One region of the Arthrobacter sp. YAF17 genome, then DNA from elsewhere that is predicted to be linked to it. Evidence: riboswitches for the same ligand, from Rfam matches in the RefSeq annotation. Region 1 holds a riboswitch; each other region holds the start of a gene.
The links. Region 1 has a riboswitch for S-adenosylmethionine ahead of AB4Y67_RS12800 (ABC transporter substrate-binding protein). Riboswitches for the same ligand answer to the same signal wherever they lie in the genome.
Positions count from the first base shown of each region.

Region 2: it holds a riboswitch for S-adenosylmethionine, as region 1 does, so the genes downstream of both, AB4Y67_RS04595 (aminotransferase class V-fold PLP-dependent enzyme) here and AB4Y67_RS12800 (ABC transporter substrate-binding protein) in region 1, are expected to answer to the same signal.
Region 3: it holds a riboswitch for S-adenosylmethionine, as region 1 does, so the genes downstream of both, AB4Y67_RS09795 (bifunctional o-acetylhomoserine/o-acetylserine sulfhydrylase) here and AB4Y67_RS12800 (ABC transporter substrate-binding protein) in region 1, are expected to answer to the same signal.

Region 1 covers NZ_JBFRDB010000014.1:57,996-62,566, forward strand. Annotated here, with positions in the region: gene trmB (tRNA (guanosine(46)-N7)-methyltransferase TrmB) at 1-418, shown strand, start outside; gene AB4Y67_RS12795 (DUF1206 domain-containing protein) at 603-1,409, shown strand; SAM riboswitch class I at 1,571-1,658, shown strand; gene AB4Y67_RS12800 (ABC transporter substrate-binding protein) at 1,760-3,421, shown strand; gene AB4Y67_RS12805 (ABC transporter permease) at 3,428-4,387, shown strand; gene AB4Y67_RS12810 (ABC transporter permease) at 4,406-4,571, shown strand, end outside.
Region 2 covers NZ_JBFRDB010000003.1:128,294-132,864, forward strand. Annotated here, with positions in the region: gene AB4Y67_RS04590 (class I SAM-dependent methyltransferase) at 1-268, opposite strand, end outside; gene AB4Y67_RS04595 (aminotransferase class V-fold PLP-dependent enzyme) at 358-1,824, opposite strand; SAM riboswitch class IV at 1,859-1,972, opposite strand; gene AB4Y67_RS04600 (glutamyl-tRNA reductase) at 2,060-3,517, opposite strand; gene hisN (histidinol-phosphatase) at 3,697-4,509, opposite strand; gene rsgA (ribosome small subunit-dependent GTPase A) at 4,565-4,571, opposite strand, start outside.
Region 3 covers NZ_JBFRDB010000009.1:214,050-218,620, forward strand. Annotated here, with positions in the region: gene AB4Y67_RS09795 (bifunctional o-acetylhomoserine/o-acetylserine sulfhydrylase) at 168-1,541, opposite strand; SAM riboswitch class IV at 1,547-1,662, opposite strand; gene AB4Y67_RS09800 (VOC family protein) at 1,867-2,505, shown strand; gene AB4Y67_RS09805 (CPBP family intramembrane glutamic endopeptidase) at 2,713-3,477, opposite strand; gene AB4Y67_RS09810 (histidine phosphatase family protein) at 3,555-4,235, shown strand; gene hutI (imidazolonepropionase) at 4,310-4,571, opposite strand, start outside.

The sequences.
Region 1 (4,571 bases):
CAAGTCCCGGCACCACAAGCGGCGCCTCATCCAGCCGGCGTTCGCCGAACTGGCCTCGCGGGCCCTCAAGCCCGGCGGCCTCTGGCGCATCGCGACGGACTGGTCCAACTACGCCGTGCACGTGCGGGAGGTCCTGGCCGGCTCCCCCGACTTCGAGAACCTGCACGACGGCGAGCGCAGCGGCCCGGAGAGCCCCCTCACCAAGGTGTGGGAATCCGGCGTCGAATCCCTCGTGGGCGGCGCCCCCGTCAAGGAGGGCCGCGCCCCAGTGAGCACCGAACACACCGGCCCGAACGAGGGCACCGACGAGACCGGCGGCTGGGCGCCGCGGTTCGACGGCCGGATCCTGACGAGTTTCGAGAACAAGGCGCACGAGGCGGGCCGGCTGATCTTCGACCTCAGCTACCGGCGCCGGTAGCTCGGGTCGAGGCGGCCCGCCGGCCGTGTCCGAACCCTCTGCTGTCGCCACTCAGTATCCGGATTCCCGGGTGCTGTTCCCCGGCGGCTCCCCGTGGCACGATTGCGGAAGAAGCAAGAACCGGGCGGACCAGAAGCCCGGCAGAACCACCGAGCCAGTTGAGGAATCCGCCATCAAAAAAGAAATGAAAACCGCCGCGGACACGGCGGAAGAGATCACCAACTCCCGTGCGCTGGAGGTCGTGGCCCGTGCCGGTTTCGCTGTGAGCGGCATCCTGCACCTCCTCATCGGCGTGGTCGCGATCCGGCTCGCCATGGGCGGGGAAGGAAAGGCCGATGTCAGCGGAGCCGTTCAGCAGCTCGCCAGCCAGCCGGCCGGCCCGCTGTTGCTGTGGACGTCGTTCGCGGCGTGCGTGGCCCTCGCCATCTGGCAGACCAGTGACGCCATTTTCGACTTCGAGCACCTGCCGGCCAAGAAGAAGCTGGCAAAGAAGCTCAAAGCCGCGCTCCAGGCCGTCGTCTATGCCGGGCTCGCCATCACTCTGTTCTCGTTCGCCAACGGCGCCGGTTCTGACCAAAGCAGCTCCACGAGCGACCTCACTGCGTCCGTGCTGAAAGCCCCCGGCGGCTACGCCCTCCTGCTCGCCATCGGCGCAGCCGTGGCGATCACCGGGATCGTGTACGCCATCCGGGGCTTCCGCCAGTCGTTCGCCGAACACCTCCGCCTCCCGGCCTCGCAACGGGCGCGGACTGCGGTGACGGTCCTGGGAGTCGTGGGCTATGCGGCCAAAGGCATCGCCCTGCTCCTCGTGGGGCTGCTCGTCATTATCGCCACCGTGAAGGCGCACCCCGAGGAGTCAACCGGGGTCGACGGCGGGTTGAAAGCCCTCCGCGACCAGCCCTTCGGCGTGTACATGCTGGCCGCCGTCGGCGTGGGCCTGATCTGCTACGGCATCTTCATGATGGTGCGGGCGAAACTCGCCAAGATGTAACGCCCGCCGTGAGACGCCCGGACGCGGAAACCGGGCCTTTGTGATCATTTGTTGCAAAACGTGTCGTAATTATTGGGAAATCGAAGATTCTGCAGGAAAGTAGGTGTTGCCTCCACCGGAAACGGTCGCGGCAACGAGAAACGACCTTCTTTACGAATTACTAACCATCCAGATCGGCTGAGAGACCTGGCTCGATGACGCCGTAGCAACCACCTTCGGGCACGGTGCTAATGCCAGGACCGATGGATATTGCCACGATCCCAGGTTCCACCACCCTGCGCCCTGCGGCGGCCGGCGTGTGTGGGGCCTGCGATTCTGGAGTTCCTCGGTCATGACCGAGAGGATCCCCGATGGGTACCAATGAATCACGCACGGCAACGACCAACGCGAAGGCCAGACGCCGCCCCCTGCGTTTGCTGACCCTGATGGGGGCGGCGGCCCTGGCCCTGAGCGCCTGCGGCGCCAACCCGGCCGGCACCGCGGCCTCGCAGGTCCAGGACGGAACCCCGGTGCAGGGCGGAACCTTCGTCTTCGCCGAGGTCACCCCGATCAACAACTTCCAGACCCAGGCGGCGCGCTTCTACGAAAAGGCGAACGTCCTGAACAGCGTCTTGGACCGGCTGACTTACTTCGATGCCAAGAAGGGCGAGCTCGTCCCCTGGATCGCGAGCAAGTTCACCGCGAGCGAGGATCAGACCAAGTTCACCTTCACGATCCGCCCGGGAGTGACCTTCAGCGATGGAACACCGCTGGACGCCAAGGCGGTCCAGGCCAACTTCGACGCACTGGGGAAGGGCATCGAGAGTGCGAAGATCCAGCCGAACGTTGATTTCTCCACTTACCAGTCCTCCCGGGTCATCGGCGAGGATCAGGTGGAGGTCACGCTGTCCTCCCCAGACGCCAACTTCCTGCGCGCCACGTCCTCCGTCACCGCCGGACTCGTCTCGCCGAAGACCCTGACCCTGGACAACGCCGGCCAGTCGGCCATCGCGAAAATCTCTGGTTCGGGTCCCTTCACCTTCGAATCAGAGAAGGCCGACGAGGAAATCGTCCTGGCTAAGCGTTCCGACTACGCCTGGGCACCGGAAGGCGCCGCCAACCAGGGTGCCGCCTATCTGGACAAGGTCGTCGTGAAGTACCTGCCGGAAGTGGCGCACCGTGCGGGCGCCGTGCAGACCGGCCAGGTTGACCTGGTCCGCGGCCTGCAGCCGGCCGACGAAACTGCCCTTGCCGGGAGCGGCAACCAGGTCCTGCCGGCCAAGGGCATTGACCTGACGGCCAACATGGCGGCGGTGCGGATCGGCAGCGGCAAACTTGCGGACGCGAAGGTCCGCCAGGCATTGCAGCTGGGCATCGACCGGCCGACGCTGAAGGACACGGTGCTGTCCGACAGCTACGAACTGGCCGGCTCCGTCCTGAACCGTGAAGCGCCTGACTTTACTGATCTCTCCGCGGACCTGGCCTACAACCCGGAGAAGTCGAAGAGCCTGCTGGAGGAGGCCGGCTGGGCGGTCGGCTCCGACGGCATCCGCGCCAAAGACGGCCAGAAGCTTGAGGTCACCGTCACGTCGTCGAACAACTCAGTGGTCATCAAACCCGCTTTCGAACTGATCGAGCAGCAGTGGCGCAAGATCGGCGTGAAGCTGGTCAACCGCGCGGCGGACAACGCCTTCCTGGCGACTGCCATGAAGGATCCCAACGTGGAATTCTTTGGAACCCGGCAGTTTGCCTACGGCGGCCTGGGGCCAGTCTTCGGCCCGGTCACCAACACGCAGACGTTGAATGCGGACCAGCAGCTCAATGAACTCTTCGCTAAGGAACACGCCGCCACCAGCCCCGCAGCGCACAAGCAGCTCGTCGCCGACGAACAGCGCGCGCTGGTTGTGGACCAGGCGTTGGCTCTTGTGCTCTGGGACGAAGTCCAGGTTTACGGCGCCAACGCGAAGGCGCATGTCGACTTCACCTCCGGTACCGCGCCGATTTTCCAGGGTGCCTGGAAGACCGGCAAGTAGGCCATCATGGGCCTCTACTTTGCGCGGCGCCTCGGGCAGGCGCTGCTTGTCATCTGGCTGGCGTACACGCTCGTCTTCCTGGCAGTCCAGCTGCTGCCCAGCGATCCGGTCACGATCTTCCTCTCGGCGGACGCTGCGGCGGACCAGGCAACGATTGATGCCATGAAAGCCCAATACGGCTACGACCAGCCGCTGCTGGTGCAGTATTTCGGCCAGCTTGGGCAGCTGCTGGGTGGGGACGTCGGGTACTCCCTGGCCTCCGGGCAGTCGGTGGCGACCCGCATCGGCGCGGTGGCCGGGTCCACCCTGGCGCTGGCCTCCAGCGCCTTCGTGTTGGCCGTCGTCCTCGCGGTGGCCCTCGTGGCCTCGGCCACGTTGAGCCGGTCGGCGGCGCTGAAGCGATTCATCACCAATCTCCCGCCGCTGTTCGCAGCGGTTCCGGTGTTCTGGCTCGGGCTCGTGCTGCTGCAGCTGCTGTCCATCCAGCTCGGCGTGATGTCCCTGTTCCCGGACGGTTCCTTTGCGTCGCTGGCAGTTCCCGTCCTTGTCCTGGCCCTGCACGTTTCCGCCCCGATCGCGCAGGTACTGCTCAAGAGCATCACGAAAGTCTATGAGCAACCGTTTGTCGACGTGCTGCGGGCCAAGGGCGCGTCCCCCGCATGGATCTTCTACCGCCACGTCCTGAAGAATGCGGCGGGTCCGGCAATGACCATTGCCGGTATCACGGTGGGAACCCTGCTCGCCGGTTCCGTGATCACGGAGACCGTGTTCGCCCGCTCCGGCCTCGGCTCGGTGGTCCTTCAGGCCGTCACCGTCCAGGATGTCCCGCTGGTCCAGGGCCTGGTCCTGCTGACGGCGTCGGCGTTCGTTGCAGTGAACCTGATCGTCGACCTGCTGTATCCGCTGCTGGATCCCCGCATCCTCAAGAGCAGTGCCCACGGCTCGCCAAGAGCACTGACTGCCTGAGACAGAACGGAGAACCTTGTGAGCATCGAGCTACTACGAACGGACCCTGTCGCTGAGGTGGCCTTGCCGCCCGCCGGTGGCGGCACCGTCCCGCGCGGCCCGGGAAAGCGCCAGGGAAACATCCTGCGCTCGGCGGGCCTGTGGCTGACCGTCATTCCGCTGCTGATCGTCCTGGGGTGGGCAT
Region 2 (4,571 bases), on a different contig from region 1:
CCGGAAGCGTCCTGCGCAGCTGCTCCAACATGTCGGCGGACGGGTCAACAGCCACCGTGTGCAGCCCGCGCCCGGCCAGCAGCGCCGTGAACTTCCCGGTGCCGGCGCCCACGTCCGCGGCGTCCTTCGCCCCGGCGGGAATCAGCCAGTCGGCCGAATCGTCGGGGTAGCCCGGGCGCACGCGTTCGTAGTGCTCCCCGCCGTCCTGGAAGCTCTGCCCGAGCTCCTGGCGCCGTTCCCGGTGCAGTTTGGGGCCACCGCGTGCCACGTGCGATCTCCTTCGGCAGGTCCGGATGGGTACCTTCCGAATTTACCGCACGCGGCAGGGCCGCGATGCCAGGTTGGTTCCCCGCCCGGTCAGTCCTGGGTGCAGGGGGCCGCGCCGGCAGTGCCGGGCGTGTTGGGTGCCCAGTGCGGGTAGCTGCGGGTGTCGTTGGACGGAACCCACCTTCCCGCGTCCACCACGTAGTCCCAGCCGAGGCCGGTCTGGCGCAGCTCCTGGATACCGGCGAGCAGACGCTGGGCGTCCTCCAGCCGGGACCCGACTCCGAAGCTGGCCCGCAGCGAGCCGGAGGGCAGCCCGAGCCGACGGAGCAGGGGGTGTGCGCAGAACCGGCCGTCGCGCAGCCCGATGCCGTGTTCGGCCGAGAGATACGCCGCCACCAGGCCCGCGTCGTAGCCTTCCACGGAGAAATTGACGACGCCGATGGTGCCGGTGCCGGCCCCGTTCCCCGGTTCGTGGCCTGCCGGCACGTCGAAGGATGCACTGTCCGCGAAGATCTGGTGGACGGTCACGCCGTCGATCCGCGCTAGGCCCTCAACGAGGAACGACCGGATGGCGTTTTCGTGCGCGTGCCACTGGTCAACGTCCAGGCCGGCGATGACCTGGGTGGCCCGGGCCAGGGTGGCTGCGCCGAGGACATTGGGAGAGCCGCCTTCATGCCGGGCGGGGCCGGTGGTCCAGCTGACCGTGTCAATCCGGGCGTCCTGCACGGCTCCGCCGCCGGCCAGGTGCGGCGTGCCGGCGTCTAGCCAGTCGGGACGGCCCACCAGCACGCCCGCGCCGAAGGGCGCGTAGAGCTTGTGCCCGGAGAACGCGAGGTAGTCGACGCCGTCCGCGGTGATGTCGATCCGCCGGTGCGGGGCCAGCTGGGCGGCGTCGACGACGATCCGGGCGCCGTATTCATGGGCCAGGGCGGCCAGTGCCCGGATCGGCAGGATCTCGCCGGTGACGTTGGAGGCGCCGGTGACGGCGAGCAGGCTGACGCCGCCGTGGGCGAGTTCCCCGTGGAGCAGTTCCAGCGTGGCGGCGAGGGTGGGCGCGGCGATGACGCTGCGGTGCGGCACCCGCTGCCAGGGCAGGAGGTTGGCATGGTGTTCGATGTCGAGGTAGAGCACCTCGCCGGTGTTCACGCCGTCGACGACGGGCAGGCAGCCGGCCAGCAGGTTCAGGGAGTCGGTGGTGTTCCGGGTGAAGATCACGGCGTCGTCCGGACGGCCGCCCACGAAATCGCGGACGATGGTGCGGGAGTTCTCGTAGACCGAGGTGCTGATCTGGGAGGCATAGCCGGCGCCGCGGTGGACGCTGGCGTAGAACGGCAGGATTTCGTTGAGGTAGGCCGAGACCACCGACAGCGCGGGCGCCGAGGCGCCGTAGTCCAGGTTGGCGTAGCGGACGCTGCCGCCCTGGATCAGCGGCGCCTGGATCTCGGCGCCCGTCACCGCGGCCAGCGGACGGCGGGCGACGGCGAACCGCACATCGGGATGCGCTTGGCCGGCGACGGCACGGAGTTCGGGGGTGGCGGGAATGGTGGCAGTCGTCATGGGACCTCGCTTGAAAAGGACCCCACGTACCGGGGATCCGCGCTTGCCGGGTCCGTTCCGGACCGGCCAGGTCGTCACCCGGGGCACCCCGCCGCGAATGGAGGMTTGCCGGCCAGCAAACCGGGGTTTAGCGCTGGCACTCGTGACCTGTTTCGAGCCTAGGACATTCCCCGCCCGCGCGAAAAGGTGCTGGCCGATTGTGAAGCTGTTTGTTACGCGGGCGCTAGCACACTCGCTAGCACGCTCGGCTGGCTGCGGCGATGCCGGTCCGGGGGCTCGTCAGGAACTGCAAAGTTGAACAGGTTCCCGGGCATCCGGCGCCCGGGCGGGCGGTGCCGCCGCAGACCGGATTGGCCGTCGCTGCGACCGTTTCGGCGGGTTCTTCGGCGTGTTCCCGGACTGGCCGGGCGGCGTCCCGGCTCGGGGCGGTCTGCTGGCTGCCGGTGGAGATGCTGAGGCCGAACAGGGCATCGAGGGCAGCGGCGTAGTCGTCCTGGCGCCCAAGCGCGGCGAGCGCCCGGCCGCGGACCGTCGGGGTATGGAGCAGGCGCCGGATCAGATGCCGGAGGGCGAGGTTCACGTCGTCAGCCGCGGCAGACCGGCCATGCTGTTTGCTGACGCGTTCCATTTCGCTGTGGAGGACCTGATGTAGGTGCTCGCGCAGCGCGACGACGGCGGTATCCACGGCGCGCCCGGCTTCCTCCTCCTCGAAGTGGCGTGCCGCCTGCCGGACCAGGGCGCGGGCTCGGCGCAGCGCCGCGGCGTCCGCCGGGGGAGCAGCGCGGTGCACCGATTCCAGCGTGATGAGTTCGACGCCTGGCAGCCCGCCCACGCGGGGGTCGAAATCGTGGCTGGGAGCGAGGTCGATGATGGCCAGCGGACGGGCCGCACCCTCACGCCACCGGGTGAGGGCGGCAGCGTCGAGCCGGGCCCCCGAGCCGCTGCAGCCAATGAGGAGGTCCACCCCCGCAACGGCTGCCGGCAGCTGGCCGGCGGAGAGGGCGGTGCCGCCCCGGGCCGCCACGAAGGTCTTCGCGCGGCCGGAGTGGGAGAAAACCGAAATGTCGGAACATTTCCGGTTCCGGAGCAGCTCCGCGACGCACCCGGCGTAGGCGCCGGTCCCGAAGAGAACCGCCGACGCGCCGGCGATCCCGGCCTGTTTGGTGCCGTCCCGCGGGCCCACGGCGGCGGCAAGGTCCAGGGCAACGGAAGCGATGGATCTGCTCGCGCTGCTGAGTGCGGTCTGTGCCCCCACGTCCTTCGCGGTGCGGGATGCGGCCTGGAACAGCCTGCCCAGCCGTCCGCTGGTGGTTCCGGCGGCCTGCGCGTCCGAGAGTGCGCGCCGGACCTGGCCGGCGACTTCGCGTTCACCCACGACGACGGAATCCAGCCCCGCGGCAACGGCGAAAAGGTGTTCCGCGGCCGCAGTTCCCCGGAGTTCCTCGAAGAGGCCCGAAAGGCGGTTCTTGGGCAGCCCGGAGCCGAGATGGACCGACTCGAGGACGTCCGTGCGTGCGGCTGCCAGGCCCGCCTCGGACGGGACTTCGCAGTAGATTTCGAATCGGTTGCAGGTGGACAGGACCACGGATGCGGCGACGGGCGAGCCGCCGGCGAGAAGCTGCGGCGCGAGCCCGGTGGCGGCGGCGTGCAGTGCGGCGGCCGATTCGGGCTCCAGGTCCCGGTACTTCGCCATGAGCACCAGCAGTACCGGGCCGATCCCGGCGGTGCCGCCAGTCCGGGCATGAGCTGTGTCAGACAAGGCTGCTCTCCTCCCAAAAAGATGCCCTACCTTGAGGCCGGCTGAGGCCGGCCGTCCTGGACAGCGTCGTACAGGGAGGTTGCGGAATCCTTGGGGGCGGGCCCGTCGGGTTGCTAGAGCAGGTCGTCCAGGCCGGGATTGAGGCGCTTGAGGACCTCGGAGTGGAGGATCGAATTGGTGGCGAGGGCGTTACCGCCGAAGGGGCCGTCTTCGCCGTCCAGGGAGGTGAAGCGCCCGCCTGCCTCGGTGACGATGGGTACCAGGGCGGCCATGTCGTAGAGGTTCAGCTCGGGCTCGCAGGCGATGTCGACGGCGCCTTCGGCCACGAGGCAGTAGGACCAGAAGTCCCCGTAGGCGCGGGTGCGCCAGACTTCCTCGGTGAGGCCGAGGAACTCGTCGAGGTTGCCGCGCTGCTTCCAGCCGCCCAGGCTGGAGTAGGACAGGGAGGCGTCCGAGAGCTCCGAGACGTTGGAGACCTTCAGCCGGGTGGCGGCGGCCAGCGAACGCCCCATGTAGGCTCCGGCGCCCTTGGCGGCCCACCAGCGCTTGCCCAGCGCGGGGGCGCTTACGACGCCGACCACCGGCTCGCCTTCGTCGACGAGGGCGATCAGGGTGGCCCAGACGGGGACGCCGCGGACGAAGTTTTTGGTCCCGTCAATCGGGTCGATTATCCAGCGGCGGGAGCCGTGGCCTGAGCTGCCGAATTCCTCGCCGAGCACGGCGTCGCGCGGGCGGGAGCGGGACAGCTGGCCGCGGATGGCTTCCTCGGCTGACTTGTCGGCGTCGGTCACCGGCGTGAGGTCCGGCTTCGTCTCGATCCGAAGGTCGAGCGCCTTGAAGCGGCTCATGGTCTGGGAATCTACGGAATCTGCCAGTACATGGGCAAGGCGCAGGTCATCGTTGTAGCTCGAAGCGGGTTGACTCATGGTTCCAAACTACCGCCAAAGCGGGCGGGGGAGCGGTAGGCGGGACCGCAGCCGGCTACGAG
Region 3 (4,571 bases), on a different contig from region 1:
AAATGCGGCGGCGTTGTGGCGAAGATTGTGACGCCCGTGTGACAGCCACATGCGTCAGCACCGCAGTTTCCCCACTTTTGAAGGCCGTGGGCGGCGGGTCGCCCCGGAGTGTCGGCGACTCCCGGCCTCATGCCCGCAAAGGTGGGGAAACTCGGCGTTGACCTCGCTTAGGCGTCCTTGGCCGCCCGGAAGCCGGCTTCGAGGTCCGCGAGGATGTCGTCGATGTGCTCCAGGCCCACGGACAGGCGCACCAGACCGGGGTTGACGCCGGCAACGGCCTGCTGCTCCGGGGAGAGCTGGCTGTGCGTGGTCGACGCCGGGTGGATGACCAGCGAGCGCACGTCACCGATGTTCGCGACGTGCGAGTGCAGCTCCAGGGCGTCGACGAACCGCTTGCCGGCCTCCGCTCCCCCGGCGATGTTGAAGGCCACGACGGCGCCGGTCCCCCTGGGCCCGTACTTGCGGCCGCGCTCGTACCAGGGGCTCGACGGCAGCCCGGCATAGGCGACCGATTCGACGTCGTCCCTGGCCTCGAGCCATTCGGCGACAGCGGTGGCGTTGGCGACGTGCCGCTCCACGCGCAGGCTCAGGGTCTCGATGCCCTGGGCGATGAGGAAGGCGTTGAACGGGGATACCGCCGAGCCGAGGTCGCGCAGCAGCTGGACGCGTGCCTTGAGGATGTAGGAGAGGTTGGCGCCGAGGGCGCCGTCCTTGCCGAGGTCCCGGGCGTAGACCAGGCCGTTGTAGGTGGGGTCAGGGGTGTTGAATCCCGGGTACCGCTCCGGATCCGCGCCGAAGTCGAAGTTGCCGGAGTCCACGATCACGCCGGCGATCGCGGCGCCGTGGCCGCCGAGGTACTTGGTGGCGGAGTGGACCACGATGTCCGCGCCCCATTCGATCGGCCGGATGAGGTACGGCGTGGAAAGGGTGTTGTCCACGATCAGCGGCACCCCGGCCTCATGGGCCACCTGCGAGATGCCCTCGATGTCCAGGACGTCCTGGCGCGGGTTGGAGACCACTTCGCCGAAGAACAGCTTGGTGTTGGGCTGCACGGCGTCGCGCCACTGGGCCAGGTTGTCCGGGTCCTCCACAAACGTTACGAAGATACCGAACTTCTTCAGGGTGTGCGCCAGGAGGTTGTAGGTGCCGCCGTAGAGGCTGGGGCTGGCCACCACATGGTCTCCGGCCTCGGCGATGTTCAGGATCGCGAAAGTCTCCGCGGCCTGCCCGGAGCTCAGCAAGAGCGCCGCGAGCCCGCCTTCCAGGCTGGCCACGCGCTGTTCCACGGCGTCCTGGGTGGGGTTGCCGATCCGGGTGTAGATGGGAGCCAGTTCGGCGAGGGCGAACCGGTTGGCGGCGCTTTCAGCGCTGGGGAAGACGAACGACGTCGTCTGGTAGATCGGAAGCGACCGGGCACCGGTGGCGCTGTCCGGCTCCTGGCCGGCGTGGATCTGGCGGGTTTCGAAGGACCAGGCGTTGGACATCGGAGACTCCTTTGGGGACTGGGCACAGACTGCCCGGAGCTCCTTGGCCCGGGTCAACTCTGGCGCCGCGCTTGCCTTCCGGCGGGCGCCGGACGGCCAGGTCTTCACCCGGGGCACCCCACCGCGATACGAGGGTTGCCGGCCAGCAAGCCGGGGCTGTGCGCTGGCACTCATGACCTGACCCCAGTCTAGGAACGGGTTCCGGGCTCTGGATAGCTTTGTGACGAAGATGAAGCCGGGCGGCCGGCTGGCCCGGCCGGGCCCCCTGGTTCCGCGCAATGACGCGGAAAAGAGCACTTCGGGGGCACCCCGAAAATGACATCCCATCTCGGTTAGGCGAGCCTAAGCTGAGAGCCGCATCACAAAGTGCCAAGATGAGGTCATGCGCATGGATCACGTCTCTTACGCCTGTGAACAAGATGGCCTCGCTGCCACCACCGAACGAATTGCGTCTGCCCTCGGCGTCGAAGCCGTGAAGGGCGGAGTACACCCCCGATTCGGGACCCGCAACATGATCATCCCGCTCGCGGGACACAAGTACCTGGAGGTCGTGGAGGTCCTGAACCACCCGGCCTCCGACAAGGCCCCCTTCGGCCAGGCCGTCCGTGCCCGCTCCGAAGCAGGCGGCGGCTGGATGGGCTGGTGCGTCGAGGTTGACGACCTGGCCCCGTTCGAGGAGCGGCTCGGCCGCGCCGCCGTCAACGGCAACCGCAAGTTCCCGGACGGCCGCGAACTGGTCTGGAAGCAGATCGGCATCCTCGGGCTCATCGCCGATCCCCAGGTCCCGTACATGCTCAGGTGGGAAGGCGACCCGGAACTCCACCCGTCGAAGGCCTACGAGAGCCAGGTCAAGATGTCCGCCCTCACGATTGCCGGCTCCGCCGAGCGCGTCACCGAATGGCTGGGTGTTCCGGTGGAAAAGCCGCTGGAAGACGTGGCCGTGAACTGGATCGCTCCCCGCGGAACCCCCGGCATCCTGTCCGTCACGTTCGAGACGGCCTCCGGAGCCGTCACGATCTGACGTTTCACCGCCCCACACTTCGGCCGCCATCAGCGGGTGCCAATGACGTCACCCACCGATGACGGCCGAAATACTTTAACGCCAATACAGAAACGGCGCACCGGCGGCCCGGCCGGCTCTGAAAGGCGACGCGGGGTCACTTCGCGCCCGTCCAGTGCCTCCGGATGGGCTCGAAGTGACTCCGCGTTGCTTTGTGTTGGTGCGCACTCAGCCCAGGCCGATGGCCTTGCCAAAGAGGCTGAAGCCGACGAATGCCACGATGTCCAGGACGGCGTGGGCGATCACGAGCGGCATCAGCCGGCGGGTTTTGGTGTAGACCACGGCGAAGATGACGCCCATGATGGCATTGCCGATGAACGGGCCGAACCCCTGGTACAGGTGGTAGCTGCCCCGCAGCATGGCGCTGGCGAAGATGGCCGCAGGCACGGACCAGCCGAGCTTCCCGAGCCGGTCCAGCAGGTAGCCCACCACGATCACTTCCTCCACGATCCCGTGCCGGATCGCGGAGAGGACCAGCACCGGCACCGTCCACCAGTAGGCGTCCAGCGCGCTGGGAATGATCGCCGTCGTGATGCCGAGCGCGCGGCCGGCGGCGTAGAGGCCCAGCGACGGGATGCCGATCAGCGCCGCCAGGCCGAAGCCCTGCAGCAGGTCCCTGCCGGGCCGGTTGAAGTTGAGGCCCAGTCTCTGGAAGGCCGTGATGCCGTGGCCGGACGGCCGGTTTTCCGTCAGGAAATAGATCACGAGGACCACGGGGACCAGGGCGAAGATGATGTCCAGCAGCTGGTAGGTGAGGTCGAAGTACTCGCGGCTGCTTTGCGAGCGGTTCAGCGTGGAGGTCCCCTCGGCGAGCGGCGCCCTGGTCATCTTGTCCAGCAGCTGCACCACCGAATACACGGCCGACTGTCCCAGGGACAAGCCCAGGACAATCCACATTTCAAGCCGCAGCCGGCGGCGGGAGGGAACCAACATGGTTACATCTTGCCTGCAGTTGCCGGTAGTTGCCTGAATCGGGGCCGCGACGCTGCCGGGCCCTATGCTTGGGGTTTATGAGTGCGCCCGGGAAAATCATTCTGATCCGGCATGGCCAGTCCGCCGCCAACGCCGACACTTCCATCTACAACCGGGTGCCCGATTACCGGATTCCGCTGACCGAACTCGGTGTGGAACAGGCCCGGGCAGCCGGTGAACAGGTCCGGCGGCTGCTGGACGGCCAGCAGGCCTGCGTGTATGTCTCCCCTTACCTTCGGGCCTACCAGACCCTGGAGGCCCTCAACCTCGGTCCGCTGATCGAGCGGGTCATCGAGGAGCCGCGGCTGCGGGAGCAGGACTGGGCGAATTTCCAGATCGCCGGCGAGATCGAGGACCAGAAGGAGCTCCGCAACGCCTACGGCCACTTCTTCTACCGCTTCCGGGAGGGCGAATCCGGCTCGGACGTCTACGACCGGGTCTCCTCATTTATGGAAACCCTGTACCGCCACTGGTCCAGGCCGGACTACGCCCCCAACGCGCTGTTCGTCACCCACGGGCTCACCATGCGGCTGTTCTGCATGCGCTGGTTCCACTGGTCCGTGGAGTACTTCGAGTCCCTCAACAACCCGGACAATGCCGAGGTCCGGAGCCTCCTGCGGACCGAGCTGGGCAAGTATGAGCTGGACAAACCCTTCAGCCAGTGGGTGGAGCGCCGCGTCGACGAAACGGTGCTCGACGCCCCGCCGATGTATTTCTAACTAACGAAACTGACTCGCAGCAGGGGCTGTTTTGAGCGTCCAAAACAGCCCCTGCTGCGAGTCAGTTGGGTGGGTCAGCGGGCGCGGACCCCCGCGCGCCAGACGGCGTGGGTCAGCGGAATGCCGGGCCGGTAGGCCAGGTGCGTGGCCGAGGGCGCGTTGAGCAGGTGCAGGTCCGCGCGGTGTCCGACGGCGATCGAGCCGACGGCGCGTTCCCCGTCGGCGTCGTTCCCTGACTCCCGGCCGAGCGCCAGCGCGCCGCCGTAGGTCGCGGCGCGCACCGCCTCGTGGACGCTCAGGCGCATCTGGAGCACGGCGGTGGTGACGCAGAAGGCC